3 regions of the Streptomyces sp. NPDC001100 genome follow, and region 2 is predicted to be linked to each of the others. Evidence: riboswitches for the same ligand, from Rfam matches in the RefSeq annotation. Region 2 holds a riboswitch; each other region holds the start of a gene.
What was found. Region 2 has a riboswitch for S-adenosylmethionine ahead of thrC (threonine synthase). Riboswitches for the same ligand answer to the same signal wherever they lie in the genome.
Positions count from the first base shown of each region.

Region 1: linked by a shared signal. The riboswitch ahead of ACWDEW_RS41490 (amino acid ABC transporter permease) and the one ahead of thrC (threonine synthase) in region 2 are both predicted to bind S-adenosylmethionine.
Region 3: linked by a shared signal. The riboswitch ahead of ACWDEW_RS08310 (aminotransferase class V-fold PLP-dependent enzyme) and the one ahead of thrC (threonine synthase) in region 2 are both predicted to bind S-adenosylmethionine.

Region 1 covers NZ_JBSFKO010000044.1:42,019-45,286, forward strand. Annotated here, with positions in the region: gene ACWDEW_RS41480 (putative leader peptide) at 1-46, shown strand, start outside; gene ACWDEW_RS41485 (glutathione S-transferase C-terminal domain-containing protein) at 113-997, shown strand; SAM riboswitch class IV at 1,074-1,182, shown strand; gene ACWDEW_RS41490 (amino acid ABC transporter permease) at 1,517-2,497, shown strand; gene ACWDEW_RS41495 (amino acid ABC transporter ATP-binding protein) at 2,494-3,268, shown strand, end outside.
Region 2 covers NZ_JBSFKO010000016.1:188,454-191,721, reverse strand. Annotated here, with positions in the region: gene ACWDEW_RS24430 (MoaD/ThiS family protein) at 149-424, opposite strand; gene thrC (threonine synthase) at 508-1,839, opposite strand; SAM riboswitch class I at 1,855-2,006, opposite strand; gene ACWDEW_RS24420 (glucosyl-3-phosphoglycerate synthase) at 2,189-3,133, shown strand; gene ACWDEW_RS24415 (alpha,alpha-trehalose-phosphate synthase (UDP-forming)) at 3,230-3,268, shown strand, end outside.
Region 3 covers NZ_JBSFKO010000005.1:6,971-10,238, reverse strand. Annotated here, with positions in the region: gene ACWDEW_RS08315 (hypothetical protein) at 1-161, opposite strand, end outside; gene ACWDEW_RS08310 (aminotransferase class V-fold PLP-dependent enzyme) at 172-1,533, opposite strand; SAM riboswitch class IV at 1,699-1,815, opposite strand; gene trpD (anthranilate phosphoribosyltransferase) at 1,896-2,960, opposite strand; gene qcrB (cytochrome bc1 complex cytochrome b subunit) at 3,095-3,268, opposite strand, start outside.

The DNA.
Region 1 (3,268 bases), on a different contig from region 2:
CATCGATCTGCTGCGGGTCTGCAGCGCCATGAGCCCACTGCGCTGACCCCCTCCACCGTTCGACGACGCTTCCGCCGCGCGTAGGTCCACGCGCCCGTACCCGGGGAGTCCCATGTCCGTCACGCCTCTCGCCGCCGTCCCCTCACCCCGCCCTGCCCCCCTGTTCAGGGGCCGGATCGGGAGCGACGCGCGCAGCGGGCACTACGCCGTGCCGCGCCGCTACCGCCTCCATCTCTCCACCGCCTGCGCCGACGGCCTGCGCATCGCCGTCACCCACAGCCTGCTCGGTCTCGACGAGAGCTGTCCGGCCGTGTTCCTGTCCGCCGTGCCCGACTGTCCGAGCGGTGGACACTCCGCGCTGCGCCTCCTCTATGAGGCGAGTGCCCACCGCTACTCCGGACCCGCCGCCGCGCCCGTGCTCAGCGACGACTGGTCCGGCCGCATCGTCAGCACCCACGCCCCCGACATCACCCGCGACCTCGCCCGGCACTTCGGCGCCGGCGGGCCCGAGCTCTACCCGTGCGGCGCCGAGTCGGAGATCGAGGCCGTCGAGCGGCTCTGCGCGCAGGGCATCGAGGGCGCGGCGCAGCGCGCCGGCGCGGCCGGTGGCGAACAGGCGGAACGCGAGGAGGCGCTCGGCCGGCTGCTGGAGACGCTGGGCTCGCTCGACCGCTGGCTGGAGGGTCGCGAGCACCTGATCCGCGACGAACTCACCTTCGCCGACGTCGAGTTGTGGGTGACGCTGGTGCAACTCGACACCGTGCACCGCTACCACCTGGACGCCGCCGCCGTGCAGCGCATCGCCGACCACCCCCACCTGTGGGCCTACGCCCGCCGGCTGGCCGCCCACCCGGCCTTCGGCACCCATCTGGACCTCGACGGCATCGCCCGCCGCCACCACGCCCACTGCCAGGGCCTGGAGGCCGCCGGTGCCGCCGTCCAGATCCTGGACTGGGCAGCCCATGCCGCGGACGAAACGGGAGCTTGCCGCAGTTGAGCGGCGTCTCCACCGTCCACTTCGTGGACGGCCGTTGACATTCGTTCGGGCAATTGTCTTAACTTGCGGCCAGAACGGTCATGAGCGTCAGCGACAAGCCCTGGCTTGCTGACCGGCAACCCTCGCACGCGGTGGGGTGCCCCAGGTGACGACCGGACCGGATGACGTTTCGGTAAGCGCGAGGCCCTGCGGGGCCGGAACAGTGACAGGTGACGCCATGTACGCAGCTCCCAGGACGGCCACATGCCGCCCGCAGGGCTGCGTACGGTCGTACGCCAACCTGTTCGTCGCCGACCGCGCTGTCGATCTGCTCCGGGTCAGCAGCGCACTGTGTACCGCACCGGGCCGCGCCCGCTGTCGGGCCTGACGACCAGTCGGCCCACGCACCTCTGACGCACACCCGCCTCCGCCGGTGTGCCCGTCCCTTCCCCGCCCCCGGTCCCGTGCACCCGCGCGTGCCGTCCGCCGTCGCGCGTCCGCCGCCACGGACCGGAGTCTGTGAACCCGCCGGAGCCCACCATGAGTGAACCCCCAGGCACCACCATGTCCCTGGCCGACGCCCCCTCGGCCGACGCACCGTCAAAACCACTGACAGCGCAGCGAGTTCAGCCGCTGCGTCGGCCCGGCCGGTGGATCGTCACGCTGGTCGTGCTGGTGCTGATCGCCCAGTTCGTCCACGGACTGGTCACCAACTCCTTCTACCAGTGGGACCGCTTCGGCTACTGGTTCCTGCGCCCGACCATCCTCGACGGACTCGTCATCACCCTCGAAGTGGCCGCACTCAGCGCGGTGTTGGGCCTCCTCGGCGGCATCCTGCTCGCCCTGGCCCGGCTGTCGAAGAGCCCCGTGCTGCGCGCCGCGAGCTGGAGCTATGTGTGGGCGCTGCGCTCCATCCCGCTCATCGTGGTGCTGATCTTCCTCTACAACTTCAGTGCCCTCTACCAGACGCTCAGCATCGGCGTCCCCTTCGGCCCCGCCTTCTTCTCCTTCGACGAGTCGAAGCTGGCCACCGACATGGTCGTCGCCGTCGTCGGACTCAGCCTCAACGAGGCGGCGTACGCGGCCGAAGTGGTCCGCGGCGGCATCCTCTCCGTCGACCAGGGCCAGCACGAGGCGGCCTCCGCCCTCGGCCTCCCCAAGGGCTACCAGTTCCGCAGAATCGTCTTCCCGCAGGCGCTGCGCTCCATCACCCCGAACTACGTCAACCAGCTGATCGGCCTGATCAAGAGCACCTCGCTGGTCTTCTACGTCTCGCTGCTCGACCTGTTCGGCTCCGCGCAGACGATGGGCTCCACCTACCCCGGCGACATCGTGCCGCTGCTCCTGGTCGTCACCGTCTGGTACCTGATCCTGACCAGCGTCGTGTCCGTCATCCAGTTCTACGTCGAGCGCCACTACGCCCGGGGTGCAACCCGCTCCCTGCCGCCCACCCCGATCCAGAAACTCCGCACCGGTGTCACCGATCTGCGGGCCCGCATCCGCAGGGAGACCGCCGTATGACCACGAACACCGTCGAACCGCTGGCGGAGATCACGCCTGCCGCCGTAGAGGTGCACGACGTGCACAAGTGGTACGGCGCGCACCGGGTGCTGGACGGCGTCGACCTGACGGTGCGGCCCGGCGAGGTCACCGTGATCCTCGGCCCGTCCGGTTCCGGCAAGTCCACGCTGCTGCGGGTGATCAACCACCTGGAGAAGCCCGAGATCGGCTACGTCAGCGTCAACGGCGAGCTGATCGGAGTGAAGCAACAGGGCGGACGGCTCAAGGAGTTGAGCGAACGCGCCATCCTCGCGCAGCGCAGCCGGATCGGGTTCGTCTTCCAGAACCTCAACCTCTTCCCGCACCTGACCGTGCTGGACAACGTGGCCGCGGCCCCCGTCGCCACCGGCAGGCTCGGCAAGCCCGAAGCCCTGGAACTGGCAAGGGAGTTGCTCGGCCGCGTCGGTCTCGCCGAGAAGACCGGCGCCTACCCGAGACAGCTCTCCGGCGGCCAGCAGCAGCGCGTGGCCATCGCACGGGCCCTCGCCCTGCGGCCCGGCGTCATCCTCTTCGACGAGCCGACCTCCGCCCTCGACCCGGAACTCGTCGGTGAAGTCCTTTCCGTCATCAAGGACTTGGCGACCAGCGGCACCACCCTCGTCATCGTCACCCACGAGATCGGCTTCGCCCGCGAGGTCGCCGACCGGGTCGTCTTCATCGACGGCGGAAAGATCGTCGAACAGGGCCCGCCCCACGAGGTCCTCGACAAGCCACAGCACGAACGCACCAGGG
Region 2 (3,268 bases):
AGCCGGTACTCATATGCGTTCGGCATGCGGAGTGGAGCGCGTTCCCCAACTGTACCCCGCTCAACCCTACAGAATTGCCCCCTCCGCTTCTCTCGCGGAGGGGGCAATTCGATGAACACTCGGTAATCGGCATTACCGAGGGTAACGACTAGCCTCCGGCAACGGCCGGAATGATCGAGACGCCGGCCCCGTCCGGAGTGGCCGTCTCCAGCCCCTGCTCGAACCGCACGTCGTCGTCGTTGACGTACACATTGACGAACCGGCGCAGCTTCCCCTGGTCGTCGAGGACGCGGGCGGAGATCCCGGTGTGGTTCTTCTCCAGGTCCGAGATGACCTCGGCGAGGGTCGCACCTTCGGCGGTCACCTCGGCCTGCCCGCCGGTGTAGGTGCGCAGGATGGTGGGGATGCGGACACTAACGCTCACGATGAAACCTCCGGTCAGCTGTTTTTTGGGGGCGCGGGGAACTGCGCGACCAGCCCCCGCCGGCCCGCAGACACACAACGACGCTAGGACGCGAGCCCAGCTTCCCTGAACGACTCAAGGCTCGGACGGATGGTCGCGGTGAGCCCGGTACCGGCAACGGCATCCAGCGTCTTCAGACCATCACCCGTGTTCAGCACGACAGTCGTCAACGTCGGATCCAGCAGCCCGTTCTCGATCAGCTTCTTCGCCACACCGACGGTCACCCCACCGGCGGTCTCCGCGAAGATCCCCTCCGTGCGCGCCAGCAGCTTGATCGCGTCGACGACCTGCTCGTCGTTGACGTCCTCCACCGCACCGCCCGTACGCCGTGCGATGTCCAGCACGTAAGGACCGTCCGCCGGGTTCCCGATGGCGAGCGACTTCGCGATGGTGTTCGGCTTCTGCGGGCGTACGACGTCGTGCCCGGCCTTGTAGGCCACGGACACCGGCGAGCAGCCCTCCGCCTGGGCGCCGAAGATCTTGTAGGGCCTGTCCTCGACGAGCCCGAGCTTGATCAGCTCCTGCAGCCCCTTGTCGATCTTCGTGAGCTGCGAGCCGGAGGCAATCGGGACCACCAGCTGGTCGGGAAGCTGCCAGCCGAGCTGCTCGCAGATCTCGTACGCCAGCGTCTTGGAGCCCTCGGCGTAGTACGGCCGGAGGTTGACGTTGACGAAGCCCCAGCCCTCGCCGGCCGGGTCGCCGATCAGCTCGGAGCAGAAGCGGTTCACGTCGTCGTAGTTGCCCTCGATGCCGACGAGCTCGCCGCCGTAGATGGCGGCCATGACGACCTTGCCCTCTTCGAGGTCGTGCGGGATGAACACGCAGGAGCGGAAGCCGGCCCGGGCGGCGGCGGCGCCGACGGCGCCGGCGAGGTTGCCGGTGGAGGAGCAGGAGAGGGTGGTGAAGTCGAAGGCGCGGGCCGCCTCGATGGCCTGGGCCACGACGCGGTCCTTGAAGGAGTGCGTCGGGTTGCCGGAGTCGTCCTTCACGAACAACTTGCCCGCGTCGACGCCCAGTTCGCGGGCGAGGTTGTCGGCCTGGACGAGCTTGGTCCAGCCGGGGTTGATGTTCGGCTTGGTCGCCACGTCGGCGGGGACGGGCAGGAGGGGCGCGTAACGCCAGATGTTCGCGGGGCCCGCTTCGATCTGCTTGCGGAGCTCTTCGGTGTCGTAGGCCGAGAAGTCGTAGGCGATCTCCAGCGGGCCGAAACACTCCTCGCAGGCGAAGACCGGGCCGAGCGGGACGCGGTGGCCGCACTCGCGGCAGGACAGCGCGGCGGCGGGTCCGAGATCAACGGTGTTCGTGGAGTTCGGTTCCGCGGCGGTCGTGTCCGTCTTCGCGGGGTTCGTGGTGCTTGCGACAGTCTGCGCAGCCATGGAGGCGAGGCCCTTTCCTCATCTTCCTCACGACGCGTTTCGCCGTGAGACGGATTTGGCACCTTCCCGAGCCGGGAGCCTCGGCACATGGACACCATGCGACAAGACCGGCTGGAGGGTTGCCGGGGCTTCAACGGGCCGTATCCCTCTGCCCCTCTGGATGAGCGGTGTTCAGTTGTGTATGCGATTGTCCCGCCGACGGCCCCCGACATGCGATGGTCATCAGCGTTGTTCAAGACTGTAACCGAAGGCCAGGACAGTTGAGTGAGCCGTCCGAACCGCGAGATGGATCACTTACTCACTGTCTGTGACCAACTCTCGCCGAGAGAACGCAGAGGAGCCGCGCAACGTGCTGAAGGAAGTCGAGCACTGGCTGAGCACCCGCTCCTGGTCCCTGACCGATCGGCCGCTCCACAAGATCCTGGCCGCGAAGCACCGCACGGGCCAGTCGGTCTCCGTCGTGCTGCCCGCGCTGAACGAGGAAGCGACGGTCGGTGACATCGTCGCGATCATCCGTCACGACCTCATGCAGCAGGTCCCGCTCGTCGACGAGATCGTCGTCGTCGACTCCGGGTCCACCGACCGCACCTCCGAGGTGGCCGCCGCGGCGGGCGCCCGGGTCGTGCACCGCGACGACATCCTGCCCCGCATCCCCGCCGTGCCCGGCAAGGGCGAGGTGCTGTGGCGCTCGCTGCTGGTCACCAGCGGCGACATCGTCTGTTTCATCGACGCGGACCTGAAGGAGTTCTCCTCCGACTTCGTCACCGGGATCGTGGGCCCGCTGCTCACCGACCCCGGCGTCGACCTCGTCAAGGCGATGTACGACCGCCCGCTCGGCGGCGCCGCCGGCCAGGGCGGGCGTGTCACCGAGCTGATGGCCCGCCCGCTGCTGAACATGCACTGGCCTCAACTGGCCGGATTCGTGCAGCCGTTGGGCGGCGAGTACGCGGCCCGCCGCTCGCTGCTCGAACAGCTCCCGTTCCCCGTCGGCTACGGCGTCGAGCTGGGCATGCTCGTCGACGCGCTGCACCTGGTGGGCCTGGACGCCCTCGCACAGGTCGACGTGGGTGTGCGCAAGCACCGGCACCAGGACGGGCAGGCGCTGGGCCGTATGGCCGCGCAGATCTACCGCACGGCACAGCTGCGGCTGGCCCGCGGGCATCTCATCCGGCCGTCCCTCACGCAGTTCGAGCGGGGGCCGGAGGGTTTCGAGCCGCGCACGTACTCCGTGGACACGGAGGAACGGCCGCCGATGGCGGACGTCACCGAGTACCAGTCACGCAAGGTGGCGTAGCCCACACGGTCACCGGTGGCCGTATACGGACTCCGACGGTCCGCCGCGGGGCGTCCGTACGTTTGAGTGTTTCCGGGCCGGGCTAGGTTGTGCCGTATGGCTTCTACGTCGTCCACTTCGCCCACGTCGTCCGTG
Region 3 (3,268 bases), on a different contig from region 2:
CGCCGGACCCGCGCACCGTGCGCGAGAACGAGCCCCTCCTCGTACAGATGGACCCGCTTCCCGCCGAGCAGACGCGGCGCACGCCGTACGACCGCCTCGCCCAGTGGCTCGCCCAGCCCCTCGGCCGCCGCCGCTCCACTCACCGCGGATGGAATCCCCACCCCTGGATGGTCACACGGCAGGCACGCAACGGCCGTCCTGCGTACGGTAGTTCCACTTCGCGCCGTCGGTCACGAGCTCCCGTACGGCCGTCACGAAGCGCTCGACGTGCTCGTCCGGGGTGCCCGCGCCGAAGCTCACGCGGATCGCGTTGAGGGACTTCTCGCCCGGGGCGGCCTCCGGGGCACCGCACTCGCCCTGGGTCCCCGGGTCGCTGCCGAGCAGGGTGCGCACCAGCGGGTGGGCGCAGAAGAGGCCGTCGCGGACGCCGATGCCGTACTCGGCGGAGAGGGCGGCGGCGAAGTGCGAGCTGTTCCAGCCGTCGACGACGAAGGAGATGACGCCGACGCGCGGGGCGTCGTCGCCGAAGAGCGACAGAACGCGGACCGCGGGGACCTCGGCCAGGCCCGCCCGCACCTTCTCGATCAGGTACTGCTCGCGCGCGACCAGCGTGTCGAAGCCGGCCTCGGTGAGCGCCCTGCAGGCCGACGCGATGGAGTAGGCGCCGATGACGTTCGGGGAGCCGGCCTCGTGCCGGGCCGCGCTGTCGTGCCACTCCACGTCAACTCCCCCGTCCTCACGCCGAGTTACCTTGCGGCTGGCGCCGCCGCCGGCGAGGTAGGGATCGGCTGCCCGGAGCCAGTCGGCGCGGCCGGCGAGGACGCCGGAGCCGAAGGGGGCGTAGAGCTTGTGGCCGGAGAAGGCGATCCAGTCGACGTCGAGGTCCTGGACGGACACCGGGTGGTGCGGGGCGAGCTGGGCGGCGTCCAGGACGATCCGGGCGCCGTGGGCGTGCGCGGCGGCGGCCAGTTCGCGGACCGGCCACAGTTCGCCGGTGACGTTCGAGGCGCCGGTGACGCAGACGAGGGCCGGACCGTGGGGGTCGAGGTCGGCGAGGGCCTGCTCCAGCGTCTCGACGGCCTGGCGCGGGGTGCGCGGGGCGTTGAGGTAGGTGACCCGGGCGTCCTTCCACGGCAGCAGCGAGGCGTGGTGCTCGGTCTCGAAGACGAAGACCTGGCAGTCGGCGGGCAGGGCGGCGGCGAGGAGGTTGAGGGAGTCCGTGGTCGAGCGGGTGAAGACCAGCTGGTCGTCGGGGCGGCAGTCGAGGAACTCGGCGACGGTCTTCCGCGCGTTCTCGAAGAGGTCCGTCGACAGCTGGGAGAGGTAGCCGGCGCCGCGGTGCACGCTGCCGTAGTACGGGGCGTAGGCCGCCACGTCGTCCCAGACGCGCTGCAGGGCGGGTGCGCTGGCCGCGTAGTCGAGCGCCGCGTAGGTGACCTCGCCGCCCGTGACGAGCGGGACGGTGACATCCCGGCCGAGAACGGGCAGCTGGGCACAAATGGTCTGGGCGGCGGCAGCGGTGGCGACAGACATGGCGAACTCCTGTGAGAGGCAAGGCGGTTCCGCCGTGCGAGCGCGCAGGGCTCAAGCACGGAGGGGGTGAAAGGGGGTGTGCGGAGGCGGGGCTCGGCGCCCTATCGCATTCGCTTGCTCACAGAGGACTCCCTCGATGACCAGGACCCCTGGTGTCTTTCGAGGGGCCCGCGCTTGCCGCGGACCTCGCTGCCCACGGCCTGGTCTTCACCCGGGGCACCCCGCCACGGACGGAGGGTTGCCGGACAGTCGGCCGGGGCCTCATGACTGTCACTCATGACCTGGTCAGAAAACTTACGTGAGGTGATCGCCGCCCCGCAACCCGTGTCCGGATCGCGGGACGACGACCCCCGTACGAACGGCTACGCGTTGGTGGCCGCCGCCCAGCGCTCCAGAGTGCGCTTGGCGGCCCCGGAGTCGATCGACTCCGCGGCCTTCTCCATCCCGGCCCTGATCCGGTCCGCCAGCGGCCCGTCACCCCGCTCCAGCGCCACCAGGGCGGCCGCCGAGTTCAGGAGTACGGCGTCCCGCACCGGTCCCGGCTCGCCGTCCAGGAGGCGGCGGGCGACGCCCGCGTTGTAGTCGGGGTCGGCGCCGCGCAGAGCCTCGATGGGGACCAGTTCGAGGCCGACGTCCCGGGGGTCGAAGGACTCCTCGGTGACCTTGCCCTCGCGGACGATCCACACCCGGGAGGTGGCGGTGGTCGTCAGCTCGTCGAGGCCGTCGTCGCCGCGGAACACCAGCGCGGACGAACCGCGTTCGGCGAGCACGCCGGCGATGAGCCCGGCCATGCGGGTGTCGAAGCAGCCGACCGCCGAGGTGGTGACGCGGGCCGGGTTGGTGAGCGGGCCCAGCAGGTTGAACGCGGTCGGAATCCCCAGGGCTCCGCGGACCGCGCCGGCGAACCGCATCGCGGGGTGGAACTTGGCCGCGAAACAGAAGGTGATCCCGGCCTCCGCCGCCACCCGCGCCACCTGCTCGGTCGGCAGGTTCAGATTGATGCCCAGCTTCTCCAGCACGTCGGAGGAGCCGCTCGCCGAGGACGCGGCCCGGTTGCCGTGCTTGACGACCTTCGCACCCGTACCGGCGATCACGATCGCGGACATCGTCGAGATGTTGACCGTCTTGGCCCGGTCGCCGCCCGTACCGACGATGTCGACCGCCGGCCCCGGGATGTCCAGCGGCTTCGCGTGCGCGTACATCGTCTCGACGAGACCGGTGATCTCCTCGACCGTCTCGCCCTTGGCCCGCAGCGCCACCAGGAAGCCCGCGATCTGCGCGTCCGCGGCCTCACCGCTCATGATGCGGTCCATCGCCCACGCCGTGTCGGCGGAGTCCAGGTCCTGTCCGGCCAGCAGCGAGCTCAGTACGTCGGGCCAGGAACGGGCCGCCGCGGTGTCGCCTCCAGCGGGGGTCACAGCGCTCATACGGCCGCTCCTGGGTGTCGTAGAAAAATGGTTCAACGATGTGCCCCCACCCTATCCAGCGCGGGACACGGCGAAGGGCCCCGTCCGGTGTTCGGACGGGGCCCTTCGACTGCGGCGTGGCGACGCCTCAGCGATCAGTGGTGGCCGTGGCCGCTCGTGATCTCCTTGTACTCCTCGACGGTGGGCTTGGCGATCTGGGACTCCTCGCCGTAGTACGCCTCGCTCAGCTTGGCGCGCAGCTTCTCGGTGCCCTTGACCTTGCGCTCGACACCGTTCTCGTCGACCGTCGCGCCGATCGCGGCCGGCAC